Regions from separate parts of the Psychromonas saccharinae genome, predicted to be linked through region 2. Evidence: predicted binding sites of a transcription regulator. Region 2 holds the regulator's gene; the other holds the start of a gene.

Region 1 (3,418 bases), 120 kb from region 2:
ATACTCCCGTTACCGATTAAGATGGGCTGTTTAATGCATCTTAATTAATAACGGGTTCTTTTACTCAGGAGTTAGCTATTAGTATCATAAGTAACATTTATGTTTACTTGGCCGGTATAAACAATTTTCCCATTTGGATTCATTTGCTCAGCAACCGTGATATAACTGCCGTCTTCCAATGTTAAACTACGTGAGTCGGGTGCAATATGACCAATTGCTCTGTTTAATTCCGTTGCGTCATCTGTTTTTAAAACATTTAATTTTGCGAGCGCCATTTCGTAAGCTGCACTTTGGCTTGCAACTTCAGTCGTTTTGATAACTTTTGTGGTGTGCATTGTTGTTATGTCACTTGCAAAAACTTGAGTGCTAAGTGCTAATAATGTTGATGCAATAATTGCTAATTTAGTAAATTTCATGGTTGTATCCTTTTAATTATTAATGTGTGTTGTGTTAATGAGCGGCGACATTAAAAATGTGAAGCCCCTTTGCTATGTGTAAAGAATACGCTAAACCAAATGACTGAATCGCGACGATAACATGACACTTTTGTCAGACTATAAAAATATTTCTAATATATTACTTTACTAATTTACTGATGGGGAATGGGGGATAATTAATGTGGTAGGTATTTAAGCCGGATTATTATTCCGGCTTAATATTGACAAAACAGTTAATCAATTAACTTAAAATGTCTTCAATGGTAATATAATCACCAACACGTCCAGTCATTTGTTCAACATCTGTATTAACAGGTAATGTTTTTTTACCTGGGCGCCAACCTGCAGGGCATACTTCACCGGTTTCAGTTGCATATTGCCACGCTTCTATTTGACGTAGGAATTCATTGACATTACGACCTACTGAATCTGCTTGTACTTCTTGAGCGACACAAATGCCATCGGGGTTAAATAGGAATCGACCACGTAACGCGACGCCTTCTTCTTCAATTAACACACCAAAGTCACGACTGACTTGTTGGGTTGTATCTGCTCCCATTGTTAGTTTTAAGCCTGCTAAAATAGGTTCAGTTTCTACAAAGCGTTTATGAGAAAATTGAGAATCCACTGATATGGGTAAAATTTCTACACCCATTTTTTGAAATTCGTCATATTTAGCATTCATCGCTGCGATTTCAGTCGGGCAAACGAAGGTGAAGTCAGCCGGATAAAAGCAAATGGCAACCCATTTTCCTTTATAATCTTCACTTGAAACTGTGGTGTAATGACCGGTTTTTGAATCATATGCGGCCATTTCAAATTTAGGCATTTCATTGCGAACCATTGTTGAACTCATTGTTTTTTTCTCCTCAGAAATTGTTGTTGTATTCGTTGTTGTCTCAGTTTTTGGTTTTCTAGGTTTAAGCTTTACGTCGCAACTCATTCCTTTCTCCTTAAATTAGTAATTTATTGTTATATTAGGTGCGTCTAATTCATGTAAATTAGAATATACTAAATTAGTTTTTTGTAAAACAATTGTTTTCAATGGAAGTGATAGGAATTAACTATTAATTGATATGGGGTCAAATCTAGTTGAAAAATGATTAATACAGTGCTGACTGACTTAGGTGAAATGTTTGCAAATGAATTTGGATACATAGTCATTATGACAGTGATTGTTTATTTGACAGTTTTAAATGTGTCAAATAGACATTAAATGGTGTCGGTGTTGTGGATAAACCTTTGTAAAATACGTCGTTAAAAGTTTGGCTTGTTCTTTGCTATTACAGCTTTATTAAGTTTAAAAATTGATATAAATCAAGTTATTCATCAGCCACACAAGGTATCTACTATGTTAACCCAACACACGATTGATATTATTAAAGCGACTGTTCCTGCCGTTTCGACTTACGCAAATGAAATTACAGCGCATTTTTATCCTTTAATGTTTCAGGAATATCCGGAAGTTAAGCGTTTTTTTAATCAAAGCAATCAAGCCGGAAACGCGCAACCTAAAGCATTAGCAAACGCACTTGTCGCTTACGCAGCTAATATTGAGAATTTATCGGTATTAGAAACAGCGGTTAATCGAATAGTGAATAAACATGTGTCATTAAATATTTTACCTGAGCAATATGAAATCGTTGGCGAATGTTTACTGAAGTCTATTAAAGCGGTTTTAGGTGACGCTGCAACGGAGGAAGTTATTGAAGCCTGGGGATTAGCCTATTGGCAACTTGCCGACCTATTAATTGCAGCGGAAGAGTCTGCTTATAAAGCAAATGAAGATAAGCTAGGAGGATGGCGAGGTGAGCGCGAATTTTCAGTTATCAGGAAAACACCTGAAAGCGATAATATTACTTCCTTTTATTTAACTCCTACCGATGGAAAACCTGTACCTTCGTTTATTCCGGGCCAATTTATAGGGGTTGTTTTACAGATTAATGGAGAGGAAACTCGTCGACAATATAGCTTATCAGATTCCCCGAATGGAGAGTATTTACGAATTAGTGTTAAACGCGAAGTGGGGGGCGTTGCTTCTAATTATCTTCATCAGCAAATAGAAGTTGGCGATTCATTGTCTGTTTTAGCACCGGCCGGTGATTTTGTGTTAAAAGACAACAATAAGCCTATTGTGTTTGTTACCGGTGGTGTTGGGATCACCCCAACCATTAGCATGCTTAATTATTTAAAAGACACCGCGCATTCTGTTCATTTTATCCATGCAGCATTAAATACTCAGGTACATGCATTCCGTGATCATGTGAACAAAATTGCAAGTAATAATAAGCATATAAAACCTTATTATATCTATAGTGAAGCGACTGAGTCTTGCCAGCCAAATGCAAAAGGCTTTATTGATTTATCAATACTTGAAGAACAAATTGGTGATGATCGTGATGTTGAGCTTTATTTCCTTGGGCCGAAACCTTTTATGAATGCTATGTATCATTTTATTCCTAAACTAGGTATTCCCGATGAAAATGTACATTTTGAATTTTTTGGCCCAGCAGAAACATTAACTCGTTAATTATTAAATAATAATGCCTAGCGTGTTTTTTTATTATCAACACGCTTTCATTACCGTTTTGCTATGGAGAGGAATGCCATTGCACCTGATGTTGCTATAAATAATCTTCGGTTAGCAGAACACTAAACGCCTTAAGTTTTTCTTTGTTGATAAAATAACACACTTTAGGCGGGTTAGATTCAGCGCGAATAAGTCCTGATTTCTTTAAAACTCGAATATGTTCTGATACCGTTGATTGGGCTAAGCCGACATGGGGCACCAGTGCGCCATTTAAACACCCACCTTCTTTATTATCTAATTTTATTAGAATTTTCAAAATACGTAATCTTGCTGGATGAGATAACGCTTTGGCTATCATCGCAAAATTTTGCTCCCTTGCTAATTCATTTGTTGTTGCTGTAAACATACCGGTTGGTATTTTTTGTTGAGAAGACATAGTGCGCTCTTAATA
Region 2 (3,418 bases):
AACGTCTTGTTTCACTATAACGGCGAACTAATTCACTACCAATTGCATCGAGATAGATAATTTTCATTTGCACGTTTTGTTTTTGTTGCAAGGTGGCAAGGAGAGTTTGTATTTTAGCGCTTTTATCGGGAAGGTTACGGATGTCTAAGGTGATGGCGACTTTATTGTTTTTTTCAGAAACAGTATCAATTAATTGTTCGAGAAGTTGGAAGGGTACACCATCGATGCAGTTATAACCTAAATCTTCAAGTACGTGAAGCGCTATCGTTTTACCTGATCCAGAGCGTCCACTAATAACGACGAGTTTCATCATAACTCCAATTTATACTTATTTTATTACATAATTATTATTTTATCTCTATAAAATAGATGTGTGTTAGCCATAAAAACTAACTACCACATCCTGTACTTTTTTCTTTTGAAATTCAAGTTGTTAAAACTAATAATTACAATTTAATAAATTAATTTAAGTAAACTATGTAGATTATTCAGCCTGTAATAATTCAAACAGTGTTTCAGCGCTTTCAGCGGTTCTTAATTGCTTTAAAAATGTCTTATTTAAGAGCTTTTGACTGATCTCTGACAATGTTGCTAAATATTCCTGACAGCGATCTTCAGGAACGAATATCGCGAACAGTATATCCACTTTGTTACCGTCATAGGAATCATAATCAATAGGTGTTTCACATTGTATAAAAACTGCTGTCGCAGGTAAGCTGCTGTCAATTTTTACGTGCGGAATTGCAATACCCGAGCCTACGCCCGTAGAACCAATTTTTTCGCGACTAATGAGATCATTAAAAAGTCTCTGTGCATCGATATCCAGTTTTTCCGCTGCAATATGACTGATTATTTCGAGTGCAGATTTTTTACTGGTACAACGTACTTGACTAAATACAGAGTCTTTAGTTAATAGGGTCGATATTTTCATATTTTAATCTACTTTAGCTGCGATATTAAGAAGCGCGAAAGTTTAGCAGTTTACAGGTAAATACGTATCAAGAAATACTCATTTTTTTAATATTAATTAAAAATTTAACAACCTGTAGAGAAAACTTTATGGATAACGCTAGGATATCACTGAATTATTTAATTTTATTCGTGTTCACCTCGCTTTTAATACATAAGTGAACATCGAATTAAAGTTGTTAGAGTAATTGTTTTCGTTGATTAGAAGGTGGGATACCTAACGACTCTCGGTATTTTGCAATCGTACGACGCGCTACTTTTATACCTTGTTCCTCAAGTAATTTACTTATTTTATTATCACTTAAAGGTTTTGTTGTTAGTTCTGCACTGACGAGCTTTTTAATTAAAGCGCGAATAGCTGTTGATGAACATTCACCACCACTTTCTGTTGCAACGTGGCTAGAAAAGAAGAATTTAAGTTCATAAATACCTCTTGGTGTATGCATAAACTTCTGCGTAGTTACACGAGAAATAGTCGATTCGTGCATGTCTACTGCAAAGGCAACATCATTTAATACCATTGGTTTCATTGCTTCATCGCCGTATTCAAAAAAGGCTTGTTGTTGTTGAACAATACAATTAGACACTTTTAAGAGTGTTTCATTACGACTTTCTAAGCTTTTAATAAACCATTTTGCTTCTTGTAAGTGGCCCTTAATAAATTGTGAATCACTTTTACTAATATTACCTTTACATAAATTAGCGTATTGGGTGTTGACCGATAGGTTTGGATCACAGTCTGGATTTAATGAAACACGCCATTGTCCTGCTATTTTTTTTACGTAAACATCGGGGACAATATATTGTGCATGTGATTCTTCAATTTGATTGCCAGGACGAGGCTCTAAACTTTGAATTAAACGCATAACTTCAGCAAGTTGCGCTTCTTTTAATTTTGTTTTTCTAGCCAATGTGCGGTAATCGCGATTTGCCAATAAATCCATATGGCACTCTAATACCATTTGCGCTTCGGCTAGCCATTCAGTATCGGGGGCTAAATGTTGAAGTTGAATTTGTAAACACTCTTGGGTGGAACGGGCTGCAACACCAATCGGATCAAAATGTTGAATACGTTTTAATACAACTTGAATTTCATCAAGTTCAAGATCTTCAATATCAACACTTAAGCTTTCTAAAATAGATTCACACGTACTTGTTAAATAACCTGATTCATCAATCGAGTCGATAATAGAAGTCGCAATAAGTTGATCAGTTTCAGAAAAAGGTGTTAGTTCCATTTGCCACAGTAAGTGGTCTTGTAATGTATTTGATGATTCACCTTGATAAACTGTATCTTCACCTTCATAGCTTGCACCACCTGAAGCAACGGAGGTCGTTGGAACTGGGCTATAGGATTCTTCCCAATCAGTTTCCGCAGGAAGATCGTCAGAAAATTCTTGCTTTGTGATTGCTTCCGAAGTATCAATTTGACTACTGTCTTGTTCTTTATGTGCTTCTTCACTGCTTGTTTTGTCATCTTGTTCAAGTAGTGGGTTTTCGTCGAGCGCATTTTGGATCTCTTGCTGCAAATCGAGTGTAGAAAGTTGTAATAATTTAATTGCTTGCTGTAATTGAGGAGTCATGGCGAGTTGCTGACCCATCTTCAATTGTAACCCTTGTTTCATCAAAATATTTTTTCCTCCTATTCAACCATTGTTAGCTTAGAGTGTGAATTCATTGCCTAAATAAACCTGTTTAACTTGATCATTTGCTAAGATTTCATCTTGGGTTCCAATTGCAATAATTTCACCATGGCTAACAATATATGAGTGTTGGCAAACATCCAGTGTTTCACGTACATTATGATCTGTGATTAGTACGCCTAAACCTCTATCCCTAAGCTGTTGAATAATATTTTTAATATCAATAACTGAAATAGGATCAACCCCTGCAAAGGGTTCATCTAAAAGGATAAATTTGGGTTCAGTTGCTAATGCTCGTGCAATTTCTACACGGCGACGCTCTCCGCCCGATAAACTCATTCCTTTATTACTACGTATATGGGTTATATGAAACTCTTCGAGTAACATTTCTAGTTTCTCTAGGCGCTCCGCTTGTGATAACTCTTTACGCATTTGTAAAATGCCCATGATATTTTCAGTTACCGTTAAACGTCTAAAAATAGATGCTTCTTGCGGTAAATAACCAATCCCTTTTTGTGCACGAATGTGCATTGGTTGGTTAGAAAGATCTTCATGGTCTAAAAAAATAGTGCCTGCATTTTGTTTTACTAGGCCAACAACCATATAAAAAGATGTTGTTTTACCTGCTCCATTTGGACCAAGTAATCCTACAATTTCACCGGTTTTCACGGTAATACTAACGCCATTAACAACGGTACGACCTTTATAACTTTTTACTAAGCCTTTTGCTATTAATTCAGCCATTTGATTTATTCTTCTTTATTCGAGTTAGTTGTGTCTTGTTTCGTTTTTTCAAATTGAGAAGG

The links. Region 2 encodes sigma-54, which starts transcription at its own class of promoters, with help from an activator protein. Its sites were predicted from a motif close to GTTGGCACGNNNNTNGNNT; they were not measured.
Region 1: the regulator sigma-54 is predicted to act here: its motif matches at 1,702-1,720, upstream of hmpA (NO-inducible flavohemoprotein).

The regions. Positions count from the first base shown of each region.
Region 1 is NZ_CP195153.1:3,074,230-3,077,647, reverse strand. Features, by position in the region: gene ACR30L_RS13685 (DUF3316 domain-containing protein) at 72-416, opposite strand; gene ACR30L_RS13680 (peroxiredoxin) at 679-1,380, opposite strand; gene hmpA (NO-inducible flavohemoprotein) at 1,789-2,967, shown strand; gene ACR30L_RS13670 (ArsR/SmtB family transcription factor) at 3,062-3,403, opposite strand.
Region 2 is NZ_CP195153.1:3,189,481-3,192,898, reverse strand. Features, by position in the region: gene rapZ (RNase adapter RapZ) at 1-310, opposite strand, end outside; gene ptsN (PTS IIA-like nitrogen regulatory protein PtsN) at 485-931, opposite strand; gene ACR30L_RS14295 (RNA polymerase factor sigma-54) at 1,149-2,594, opposite strand; gene lptB (LPS export ABC transporter ATP-binding protein) at 2,631-3,356, opposite strand; gene lptA (lipopolysaccharide transport periplasmic protein LptA) at 3,362-3,418, opposite strand, start outside.